DNA from 3 places in the Buttiauxella sp. AC142 genome. Region 1 is predicted to be linked to each of the others. Evidence: predicted binding sites of a transcription regulator. Region 1 holds the regulator's gene; each other region holds the start of a gene.

Region 1 (4,250 bases):
CTAGTGCACGCAAGGCTACAGACTTCCCTGAACCAGAGCGGCCGCTGACAATCATCAGCACCATTTTATCACTCCCCCAACTTCTCTTGCTGTGGCACGCACATGACCGCAGCCAGATTATTCACTTTCACTACCATGTTCGGTTTCGGTAATGATCTGATAAAGCTCTTCATCGCTCTGCGCTGAACGCAGGCGTCGGCAAATCGTTTTGTCCGCGAGACGTTTTGCTACCAAAGACAAAGTGTGCAAATGTGTTTTTGTCTGATCGGCCGGAACAAGTAGCGCAAACATCAGGTCGACCGGCTGATTATCAATAGCATCAAACGCGATAGGGGTTTCCAGTTTAATAAACACCCCTACGGCGCGGGTGGTATCTTCTTCCAGTTTTCCGTGAGGAATGGCGATACCATTGCCGATACCGGTACTACCCATTCGCTCACGCGTCAGTACCGCCTCAAAAACGACTTGAGGTGGCAGACCGAGCTGTTTCGCCGCGAGTTCACTGATAATTTCCAGCGCACGCTTCTTACTTTGGCAATGTACATTGCTACGGGTACATTCTTTGTTCAGGACATTACTAAGTTGTAGAGCAGAATCGTTGTTCATCATAAGTTCACCTAAGCACTCTGTTGTGGCAACGGCCCGTTACTTCCGTAACGAGCCGTGAATGCCAAAACCGTTGCCTGGATTATCAGTGTTGTTTTAGTTTATCTTTATGTTTGGTTAGCTGGCGCGCCAGTTTATCAATCAGACCGTCAATCGCCGCATACATATCCTGCCCTTCAGCGCTGGCATGTATTTCACCACCATTGATATGAAGTGTTGCGTCGGCAATATGCGTGACTTTTTCCACTTTTAACACAATATAGACTTGGTTAATCCTATCGAAGTACTGCTCCAGTTTGGCAAACTTCGTGCTCACAAAATCGCGCAGTGCGTCAGTGATTTCGACGTTTTGTCCTGTAATGTTGAGCTGCATAGTGTCTTCCTTATCGGTTAAGTCACACCAGTTGTTTACGCTGGTTTGACGGTGGTATGGATAAAGACTCTCGGTACTTCGCAACAGTGCGGCGTGCCACCATGATCCCCTGATCCGATAGCATAGTCGTTAACTTGCTATCACTCAGCGGTTTCGCAGGGTTTTCCGCAGCAATTAACTTCTTCACCAAAGCCCGAATAGCCGTGGACGAGGCTTCACCACCGCCCTCGGTATTGACATGACTTGAGAAGAAATACTTCAATTCAAAAATGCCTCGCGGACTGTGCAAATACTTTTGCGTGGTCACGCGGGAAATGGTGGATTCGTGCATTTCGACCACTTGGGCGATATCAGCAAGAACCATCGGTTTCATATGCTCTGCACCGAACTCAAAAAAGCCTTGCTGCTGTTCAACGATGCAGCGGCTAACCCGCAGCAAGGTATCATTGCGGCTTTCAAGGCTTTTGATCAGCCACTTCGCTTCTTGCAGGTTACTGCGAATAAATTGTGAGTCGCTGTCATTGCGGGCATTGGTGCCCATAGCAGCGTACTGTTGATTTATTTTTAGACGTGGGATGCTGTCGGCGTTGAGTTCTACCGTCCAGCGGCCCTGAGTTTTTTTGACCAACACATCAGGGATTACATACTCTGGTTCGCTGGTCTGAATGGACTGGCCCGGACGCGGATCAAGCGACTGAATCAGGCACATCGCCTCTTTCAGCACTTCTTCTTTCAGACGCGTGACGCGCATCAGGCTGCGGAAATCATGGTTGGCGAGCAAGTCGAGATGTTCGCTGACAATCAGGCGAGCTTCGGTTAGCCAGGGTGTTTCTCGCGCGAATTGTGAAAGCTGTATCAGGAGGCAATCACGAAGGTCGCGTGCGGCGACGCCGACAGGATCGAAGCGTTGCACGCGTTTGAGCACCGCTTCCACTTCGTCGAGGGTGATTTCTTCATCGCCCATGCTTTCGAGAATTTCATCCAGCGAAACGGTCAGATAGCCCATTTCGTCAACGGCATCAACAATAGACGTTGCAATCGCGGTGTCGGTATCAGAAAACGGGGTGAGATCGACCTGCCACATCAGGTAATCCTGGAGTGACTGGGTAGTTTCTCCCTGATAAACCGGTAACTCGTCGTCTATATAGTCAGTTCCGGTTCCCGATGGCGTACCTGCGGTGTAAATTTCGTCCCAGCTGGTATCCAACGGTAACTCGTCGGGCATCTCTTTTTGTTCGAGTGCCTCACGAGTATCTAACGCTTCATTTTCACGAACTTCCTGAGTTTCAATTTCTTCATGCAGATCGGTTTGCTCAAGCAGCGGGTTACTTTCCAGTGCTTGCTGAAGTTCCTGCTGTAATTCTAACGTCGACAGCTGCAACAGACGAATTGCCTGCTGTAACTGTGGCGTCATAGCAAGTTGTTGGCTGAGCCGTAATTGCAAACCTTGCTTCATATTCAGAGCGAACTTCCTCAGGTGTAATCGTTAATTATTCCTACCCTATCAGAGTCTGAACTCTTCGCCCAGATACACGCGTTTAACATGCTCGTCTTCCAGGATCTCAGCTGGCGTGCCGTGGGCGATTAAATGGCCCTGGCTTACGATGTAAGCGCGTTCACATACGGCTAACGTTTCGCGTACGTTATGGTCAGTTATCAGCACCCCAAGCCCGCTGTCGCGTAAATGCTCGATGATTCGCTTGATGTCGATAACGGAAATTGGGTCAACACCTGCAAAAGGTTCATCCAAAAGAATAAATTTTGGATTTGCAGCCAATGCGCGAGCAATTTCAACACGGCGACGCTCACCACCGGACAAAGATTGCCCGAGGCTATTACGCAAATGCTCAATGTGGAACTCTTCCATTAGCTCATTGGCGCGGTCTTCACGCTGCTCGGTAGAAAGATCATCACGGATTTGCAGCACGGCCATTAAGTTATCGAACACGCTTAAACGGCGGAAAATAGACGCTTCTTGAGGCAAGTACCCAATACCACGTCGTGCACGTGCATGAAGCGGCAGCAGGCTGATGTCTTCATCATCAATAATAATGTTGCCCGCATCACGCGGAACAATACCGACCACCATATAAAAAGTGGTGGTTTTCCCTGCACCGTTAGGGCCGAGCAAACCGACAATCTCACCTGATTTAACGGTCAGACTAACGTCTTCTACAACGCGGCGGCCTTTGTAGGCTTTAGCGAGATTTTTTGCAATTAAAGTAGCCATAACGAATTAGTTACTCTTTTTCTGCGCAGGGGCGGGTGCCGGAGCCTTGCCGTCTTTTTTCTGCAACTGAGAAGGAACCAGAACGGTCGTAACACGTTTACCTTTTTCGCTAAAGGCCTGCATTTTCTGCTCTTTAACGAGGTAAGTAATTTTGTCGCCTTTAATATTGCTATCGACCTGCTCCAGATAGGCATTGCCGGTCAGCACGACAAAATCGTTTTGCAGCTCATAGTGCATAGTCGATGAGTGGCCGCTAACGGGTTTGCCGCTATCTTGCATCTGATAGAAAGTGGCTGGATTACCGTAGCCATCAATCACTTCTTTACCTTGCTCGCCGCCGGGGCGTGTGACAACGACTTTATCGGCATTAATCTTGATACTACCTTGCGTCACAACCACATTGCCGGTGAAGGTGACGACGTTGCCTTGCATATCCAGCGACTGTTGGTCAGATTCAATGTGAATCGGCTGATCGGTATCACCGGTCAGCGCAAATGCCGAAAAACTGGCGGCTAAAAGCGTACTGGTCAGTACTAAATTACGGCTGAGTTTGTTTATTCTGGATTTCATAAGATGTTCTAACCTTTTCAATCAGCTCGGCATTTTTGCTGCGTAAATTACCACGCATTTTGAGGCCGGTGGAGTTAAAGCTGGTTCCGTACAAGGTTACCTGGTCATCAGAGGCAACATCCTGAGTGACTAAATTAACCTGCGCATTATCCGTGGTAATTTTGCGTAGCTGCGAATCTGGCGTCAGAGCTGTAAGCACCACATTCCCATACAGATACAGCATCCGATCGTTAGTAAGTTTGGCGCGATCTGCTCGTAATGACCAGGTGGCGACTTTGTTTTCGTCGTATTGCGTCATCACCGGATTGGTGAACCACGAAACGGCGGTTTCGGAAAAATATTCAACGTGCTCAGCAACCAGTCGGTAATTTAAAGCCCCTTCAGGACTGTAGGCGAGAGTCGTGGAATGTTCACTTTTATAGGTTGGTTCATTCGTGTTCACTGTTGGAGGCGCAACGGCATCTTTGTCTA
Region 2 (4,250 bases), 3.1 Mb from region 1:
CTGCACCAGAACTTGATGGCCCATGGTCACGCCTTCTGCGTAGCCCACACCGCCAAGGGATGGAGAGGCGAAGATACCGGTCATGATGCAGCCAACAATACCGCACACGCCGTGGACACCGAACACATCGCAAGGGTCATCAACACGCAGCCATTTCTTCAGCAGCGTCACGCCCCACAAGCCCGCCAGACCCGCCACGATACCGATAATCAGTGCGCCTCCGACGCCAACATAACCACACGCTGGGGTGATACCGACCAGGCCTGCAATGGCACCGGAACACGCGCCCAACAGAGAAGGTTTGCCACGCAATGCCCACTCGCCGAAGACCCAGCCCAGCACCGCAGCCGCTGTTGCAACAACCGTGTTCACGAACGCCAGGGCTGCGATTTCGTTTGCAGCACTGGCTGAACCGGCGTTGAAACCGAACCAACCGAAGTACAGGATTGCCGTACCGGTAAACACCATCGGCAAGTTGTGCGGTTTGAAGGCTTCTTTACCGTAACCCACACGTTTGCCAATCAGGTAAGCGCCCACCAGGCCTGCAACCGCGGCGTTGATGTGAACCACTGTACCGCCTGCGAAGTCCATCGCGCCGTGCGTTGCCAGTAAACCGCCGCCCCACACCATGTGTGCGATTGGCAGGTAAGACAGCGTCAGCCAAATCACCACAAAGATAAGCACCGCAGAGAAACGAATACGTTCAGCCAGCGCACCGACAATCAGTCCAACGGTGATACAGGCGAAAGAGCCCTGGAACGCAACGTGAATATACTGGTAGAAAGAACCGGTCAGCGCGGTGAGCTGGATGTTTTTGAGCATCACCCAGTCGAAGTTACCGAAGAAACTTCCGCCCGTGCCGAAGGTTAATGAGTAGCCGTAAACCACCCACAGCACACAAACCAGTGCAAATGTGACCGTAATTTGCGTCAGCATCGACAGCACGTTTTTGGAACGAATCAGGCCGCCGTAAAACAGCGCCAACCCAGGAATTGTCATAAACAGCACCAATGCGGTGCTAATCATCATAAAGGCGTTGTCTGCTTTATCGGCCACAGCGGGTGCCGCCAGAGCGATTGATGGCGCAAGTGCCAGGGCTACAACGCCTAAGATAGAGGCTAATTTCTTCATTTTTCCATCCCTTTCACGAGTGGCTAAGACGATTACAGTGCGGCTTCGTCGGCTTCGCCGGTACGAATGCGGATGACGCGTTGCAGTTCGGCAACGAAAATTTTTCCATCGCCAATTTTGCCGGTGTAGGCAGCTTTGCTAATAACATCAATTACTTCATCGAGCTGATCGTCGGCAATTGCTACATCAATTTTCACTTTAGGCAGGAAATTGACGCTGTATTCAGCACCGCGGTACAACTCAGCGTGACCTTTCTGGCGACCAAAGCCTTTCACTTCGGTGACAGTCAGCCCTTGAATACCGATTGAAGACAGCGCTTCACGCACATCTTCGAGTTTGAACGGTTTAATCACCACGGTAACTAGCTTCATAGATCCTCTCCAGTGAGAATTGGCAAACGACACGATTTAGATAAAGCAAAGGTCATGCCAAAATTGAAAAACAGTTTTTTCAGCGCGTTGAGCTGCGCCAGATGGGGATTTTAAGGAGAGAAATAACGATGACTGGGATTAAGAAAGTTCTTAGGAAATAAAAACGCACCATTTAAGTGCATGGTGCGTTTCAGTTCTGCACCAACGGCGATAACCATTGGTTTTATGCGTGATTTTGGTGCATCACGCAGTGGCGGGTTCTTCGCGCGTAGCGGCGGCTAATTCTTCGCCAGCCAGTTGCAGCTGGTACATTTGCCAGTATCGCCCTTGCGCAGCCAGTAATTCACGGTGTGTGCCGCGCTCAACAGCCTGCCCACGATGCAGCACCATAATGGTATCGGCATCGGTTATCGTCGATAAACGGTGCGCAATCACCACTAGTGTGGTGTGTTCGCGGACAACCGCCAGCGCCTGTTGAATAGCCTGCTCGGTGCCGGAGTCAATATTAGCTGTGGCTTCATCGAGGATCAGGATCTGCGGTGCATCCACCAGCACTCGCGCCAGCGCCAGTAACTGCTTTTGGCCAACGGACAAATTATTGCCCTGCTCACCCAGACGCGTGTGAATGCCTTCGCTCATGGTGCGCGCCAGTTCCGCAAGCTGCACGGTTTCAAGTGCCTGCCAGACTGCCGCTTCGCTGATGTCGCGCCCAAGCGTGACGTTTGCAAAGAATGAGTCCGCCAGCACCACCGGATCTTGTTGCACCATTGCCACACCCTGGCGCAAAACGCTGTGGCTTAAGGTATCGAGTGGGCGGCCATCAAGACGAACTTCGCCTTTTGTCAGCGGGTAATAGCCCATCAATAAGTTGGCGAGAGTACTTTTCCCGCTTCCGGTGTGCCCGACGAGCGCCACAAAACTACGCGCTGGAACATCCAGATTAATGTCCTGCAATACCAGGCGATCGCCACGGTATGAAAACGACACGTTATCCACTTCGATGCGACCACTTTCCAGCGGGCGATTGTCGTTGCCGTAATCCTGACGCTTGCCGTCCATTAACTCAAACACACGCTCACCAGCAACCACCGCCTGTTGCAGCATGGATTGTTGGGTGGTGAGTTCGATTAACGGTTCGTTAAGACGCCCCAGATAGTTGATAAAGGCATACAGCACGCCAACTTCAATCGTGCCGACAGAAGTAAAACCGAACAGCATCAGCAGGCCGCAAAGAACCATCGCGGAGAAAAGACTCAGCAACGGGCGCAGTAAAAAGCCATCGAGGCGCAGGGTTTGCATCCGTGCCAGATAATGTGAGCGGCTGGCGGCATTCATGCGCTCGCCAAAACGCGCCTGCTGGCGGAATTGCTGGATAACGCTCATGCCGGAGATGACTTCGTTAAAGCCATCGTTGATATCAGCCAGATAGCTGCGCACGCGGCGCACAATTGGCGTGCTGTAGCGCTGATAAATAAACATCACGATAATCACTGCTGGGAAGATAGTGATAGCCACCGTCGCCATGCGCCAGTCGAGAGTGAACATCGCCACCAGCATCGCGCCAATCAGCGCTGCACTGCGCAAAACAGTCGCAACGACGGTGACGTACAAATCACGGATCACTTCAGTATCGTTGGTAACGCGAGAGATCAACTGCCCAACCGGCTGAGTATCAAAGGTGCTGAGCGGCTGGCGCAGTGCGGCATCCATTACGTCGGTACGCAGCTTTTGCACCACGCCCACAGCGGCCTGGTTAAATAACAGTGCCTGCCAGTAATGCAGACCCGCGGCTGAAATAGATAAAAATAAATACGCCGTGGCCAGCCCGGCCACTGCCGCAATCGGCAGGCGATGTTCAGACACCATGTTGTCGATGAAGTAACTCACCAGAATGGGGCCTGTCACTTCGGCTGCTGCGGCAATCCACAACATAACCACAGCCCCCGCAAGCGGTTTACGCCAAGGAGAGCCATAAGCCAGCAGGCGTTTTATGGTTGGCCACTGCTTGATTGCCTTACGCATTGGCGGGTTCCTCATCGGCCGTATTTTCTGACGCATCATCCAGCGCCGCTTCGAGCTGTTGATAACGATACATGTCGCGATACCAACCCGGCATTCCCACCAGCGCATCGTGATTCCCGCGCTGCACGATATGCCCGTACTGCATCACCAGAATTTCCGAGGCTTCGGTCAGCGCCGACAAACGATGTGCGCTGATGATCACCGTGCGGTTTTCACCCCACTGGCGCAAATTGTGCAGGATTTGGTGTTCGGTACGCCCATCGACCGCCGAAAGGGCATCGTCAAGAATCAAAATTTCCGCATCGAGTAATAACGCCCGCGCAATAGAGATACGCTGTTTCTGGCCGCCAGAGAGCATCACACCGCGCTCGCCAACTTCCGTTTCGTAACCTTGCGGCAGACGCAGAATATCGTCATGCACGCTGGCAAGCCTGGCGACGTGTTCAATTTCTTCCTGCGTCGCGCCCGGTTTGCCAAGCGCAATATTGCTGGCAACGGTATCGGAGAACAGGAACGGCGTTTGGTTCACAACGGCCAGACGGCTGCGCCAGGAATCAAGCTTCATCTGTGGCAATGCAATGCCGTGGAAGCAAATTTCGCCCTGATCGATATCAAAATGGCGCTGGAGGAGCGAGAGAATAGTACTTTTCCCGGCGCCTGTCGGCCCGCAAAGGCCAAGCATTTCGCCCGGCTTCAAGGTGAAAGAGACGTTTTCAAGCGTCGGGC
Region 3 (4,250 bases), 3.1 Mb from region 1:
ACTGACTTCCGCAGGTATCAGCGAGGCGAGCAGGTTGGAGGCGTTATCCAGCAAAATAACCTGCTTCCCGGCGCGGCAAAAATCCATCGCCAGCTCTGTGCCAATCAAACCGCCGCCCAGAATCATCACGCGCTTCGCCTCGCGTAATGACGATTCGCAGGCCAGATATTCTTGTTGGCTATTGAGCGTGAGCATCAGCTCTTTGCCTTCAATCGGCGGGAGCAGGGCGCTCGAGCCGGTTGCCAGCACCAGTTTGTCGTACGGCCATTGCTGGTCGCCACATTTTACCAGGCGCTCGCGAGTATTAATTTCGGACACCCAACTGTTGGCATTGAGCGTTAAATTAAACTGCTCGGCAAACTCCCCGGCACGCTGCCGGGTGAGGTCGTCTGCACGTTGATTCAGACTGATGACATGGCTGAGATCGGGTTTGTTGTACTCGTCCATGCTGTCGGCGGCAATCATGCGGACAGGGATCTGCGCGTCATGCTTACGGATATTTTTGACCAGTTGACGGGCTGCAAAGCCCGAACCGACGATCACAATGCCATGTTTCATTTTGCCTCCGTTGCCAGCACATCAAAGACGTCTTTCCCCAATGAACATTCCGGACACAGGAAGCTATCTGGTACATCGGCCCACGGCGTTCCCGGTGCTACATCCTGCATCGGTTCCCCGGTTTGCGGACAGTAAATCCACTGGCAGACACTGCACTGCATTCGTGGGCCTGAATCAGCGCAGGTAGTCGCTTCAACCACGCTTTCCTGCGGTACGGAAGCGGGGGCAGAAACAAGCGGAGTTAATGCCCACTGACGGGCGATTTCGCGGCCATGCTCACGGCAGATTTCCAGCGCATCAATATCCGGACGCCATTTCGCTTTCAAACTGAGCGACATTTCAAAACCGGCATCCTGCAAACGGGTGGAAAGACGGTCTACCGCGCCGCCGCTCCAGCCGTGGGAGCCGAAGGCGCTGCCACGTTTATTACGAAAACGCAGCCCGGTCATCTCTTCTACCAGACCGGCAATTTTTGGCATCATTACGTTATTCATCGTGGATGTTCCGGCCAGCACGCCTTTGGAGCGGAACACGTTTGTCAGAACTTCATTTTTATCATGTCGGGCGACATTGAAAATTTTCACCGCCACGCGTGGGTCTACTTCCGTAATGCCTTGCGCAATCGCATCCGCCATCATGCGAGTGTTGTTGGACATGGTGTCGTAGAAAATCGTGATGCGATCTTCCTGATAATCCGCTGCCCACTTCAAATACAGCTCCACAATTTGTGTTGGGTTGTCGCGCCACACCACGCCATGGGATGTCGCAATCATATCCACCGGCAAATTGAAGCCGAGGATTTCAGTGATTTTCGGCGTCACCAGGCGGCTGAACGGGGTAAGAATGTTGGCGTAATAACGTTGGCATTGTTCGAACAATTCACCCTGATCAACTTCATCGTTAAACAGATGTTCATCACAGTAATGCTGACCAAAGGCATCGTTACTGAACAGCACTGCATCGCCCGTCATGTAGGTCATCATGCTGTCTGGCCAGTGCAACATGGGGGTTTCAACGAAGATGAGTTGTTTGCCGTTGCCGATATGCAGACTGTCACCGGTTTTTACCACATTGAAATTCCATTCAGGATGATGGTGATGCCCGTTGATAGAGTCCACGCCGTTGGCAGTACAGTAAATTGGCGTGTTCGGTATCCGCGACATCAGCTCAGTCAGTGCGCCTGCGTGGTCTTCTTCCGCATGGTTAATGATGATGAAATCAAGCGTATTCAGGTCAATTTCAGCCGCCAGATTTTGCACAAACTCACGGCTGAACTTGTGGTCAACGGTATCAATCAGCACGGTTTTTTCTTCACGAATCAGGTAGCTGTTATAGCTGCTGCCTTTCAGTGTTTTATATTCGGTGCCATGAAAATCACGCACTTCCCAGTCACGTTGACCTACCCATTGGATGTTGTTTTTAACCTGAATCGCCATTGAAAATACCCTCAAAAATAATTAAAAAATGATGCTCGTATTTGATGTATTACAATCGGCGTGCCAACTTTTTAATTGTTTGATTTTTATTGTTATTTATGAAAATACTTAAAATTTTGTTGTCATAAAGACAGTGCTTGAAATTGTCTTTATGACAATGGTTTTGTCATTTTGACCATTACGCGGTAACGTTAATCTTTCCCAATCTGGAGCCGCTAATGAGCCTGTCTATTACTTCCCTTGCCAATATCGCCATCGACCTGCAAAGCGGCATTTCTCACCAGGATCGTTTTGCCCGTTTGATTCGCACTTTGCGCCAGCTTTTAGGCGGGGATGCCACGGCATTATTGCGTTACGAAGCGCGGCAGTTTCGCCCGCTGGCGATTGATGGACTGGCGCAGGATGTGCTCGGCCGGCGTTTTGATTTGGACGCACATCCGCGCCTTGAGGCGATTGCTCGCGCGGGTGATGTGGTGCGTTTTCCGGCGGATAGCGAATTACCTGACCCTTACGATGGGCTGATTCCCGACCATACAGATTTAAAAGTGCATGCTTGCCTGGGGCTGCCGCTGTTTGCCGATCAAAATTTGATTGGTGCGTTAACGGTTGACGGTATGGACCCGCTGCAATTCGACCATTTCAGTGATGAAGAGTTACGGTTAATTAGCGTGCTCGCTGCGGGAGCACTGAATAACGCATTGCTGATGGAACAACTTGAAAATCAAACGCCTGCTGCGACGAGCGCCCCCATCAGCACGAAAAGCAGAAGCGCTGAAATGGTTGGTTTATCTACGGGAATGTTGCAACTCAAGAAAGAGATCGAAATCGTTGCTGGCTCTGATTTGAATGTGCTGATCACCGGGGAAACTGGCGTTGGGAAAGAGCTGGTGGCGCGTGCTATTCACAGTGGCTCGGCGCGTGCGGCGAATCCACTGGTGTATCTCAACTGTGCGGCACTGCCGGAAAGCGTGGCGGAAAGTGAATTATTCGGCCATGTAAAAGGGGCGTTTACCGGAGCCATTCATCATCGAACCGGCAAGTTTGAAATGGCAGACAACGGCACGCTGTTCCTGGATGAAATCGGCGAGTTGCCATTAACGCTTCAGGCGAAATTGCTGCGGGTTTTACAATATGGCGATATTCAGCGCGTGGGCGATGACAGCAGCCAAAGAGTGAACGTGCGAGTGTTGGCGGCGACCAATCGTGACCTTAAACAGCATGTTCTGGCAGGAGCGTTTCGGGCCGATTTATTCCACCGTTTGAGCGTGTTTCCGCTGCATGTGCCGCCACTGCGCGAGCGTGGCGATGATATCACTTTGCTGGCAGGGTTTTTCTGCGAGCAAAGCCGCGTGAAAATGGGACTCAAGCAGGTGGCTTTGAGCGATGCTGCCCGTAATCTGCTCCGCCGATATGACTGGCCGGGGAATATTCGCGAACTGGAACATGCGCTTTATCGAGCCACGGTACTGGCGCGTTCAGGTAAGCCGGACGGTGAAATTTGGTTGCAACCGCAGCATTTCCAGTTAGCCGATAGTGAACCCAAATCCGTGAGTAAGCCTGCTGTTTCAGCGCCGCTGGTGGATAATTTGCGCACCGCAACGGATGATTTCCAGCGTCAGATTATTATCAGCACTCTGGCGTCCTGCGCGGGGAATTGGGCGGCATGCGCCCGCCAGTTACAGTTGGACGTGGCGAATTTACACCGGCTGGCTAAACGCCTGTGGGTTAAATAACCGGCTTATTTCGCCACTTTGGCGCGATAACTCTCAACCCATTGGATAAATTCATCTTTTGCCAGGGCTTTACTGAACAGCCAGCCCTGGCCGTACTGCACGCCTTGTTCGCGTAACCAGGTGGCCTGGCGCGGGGTTTCAATCCCTTCGGCTACCATCAAAATACCCAATGCATTGGCCATTTCAATAATATGCGGTGTGACGTTTTTATATTCGAGGGCATCAACAAATGACTTGTCGATTTTAAGAATATCGACGTCAAGATCTTGCAAGTAACTCAGGCTTGAGTATCCCGTCCCGAAATCATCAATGTAGATGGCGTGTCCGGCTTGACGATATTGCGCAACGATCGGCGCAGTTATTTTGGGATCAGCAAAACCACGCTCGGTAATTTCAAATGCGATTTGTCCCGGCTTGACAGAATACCGAACCAAATAAGGCTGAATAACCTCCAGAATATGCAGGCTACGAATATCGCGTACACCTAAATTAACCGAAATATGGTGGTCAGGATGCTGGCAAA

Evidence for each region. Region 1 encodes sigma-54, which starts transcription at its own class of promoters, with help from an activator protein. Its sites were predicted from a motif close to GTTGGCACANNTTTCGCTNT; they were not measured.
Region 2: the regulator sigma-54 is predicted to act here: its motif matches at 1,545-1,564, upstream of glnK (P-II family nitrogen regulator).
Region 3: the regulator sigma-54 is predicted to act here: its motif matches at 2,043-2,062, upstream of norV (anaerobic nitric oxide reductase flavorubredoxin).

Annotation. Positions count from the first base shown of each region.
Region 1 covers NZ_CEEDCH010000001.1:4,010,560-4,014,809, reverse strand. Annotated here, with positions in the region: gene rapZ (RNase adapter RapZ) at 1-64, opposite strand, end outside; gene ptsN (PTS IIA-like nitrogen regulatory protein PtsN) at 118-609, opposite strand; gene hpf (ribosome hibernation promoting factor) at 692-979, opposite strand; gene rpoN (RNA polymerase factor sigma-54) at 1,002-2,435, opposite strand; gene lptB (LPS export ABC transporter ATP-binding protein) at 2,484-3,209, opposite strand; gene lptA (lipopolysaccharide ABC transporter substrate-binding protein LptA) at 3,216-3,779, opposite strand; gene lptC (LPS export ABC transporter periplasmic protein LptC) at 3,748-4,250, opposite strand, start outside.
Region 2 covers NZ_CEEDCH010000001.1:873,501-877,750, reverse strand. Annotated here, with positions in the region: gene amtB (ammonium transporter AmtB) at 1-1,131, opposite strand, end outside; gene glnK (P-II family nitrogen regulator) at 1,164-1,502, opposite strand; gene AC0IWZ_RS03970 (SmdB family multidrug efflux ABC transporter permease/ATP-binding protein) at 1,746-3,524, opposite strand; gene AC0IWZ_RS03965 (SmdA family multidrug ABC transporter permease/ATP-binding protein) at 3,517-4,250, opposite strand, start outside.
Region 3 covers NZ_CEEDCH010000001.1:887,436-891,685, forward strand. Annotated here, with positions in the region: gene norW (NADH:flavorubredoxin reductase NorW) at 1-558, opposite strand, end outside; gene norV (anaerobic nitric oxide reductase flavorubredoxin) at 555-1,994, opposite strand; gene norR (nitric oxide reductase transcriptional regulator NorR) at 2,213-3,727, shown strand; gene AC0IWZ_RS04050 (EAL domain-containing protein) at 3,733-4,250, opposite strand, start outside.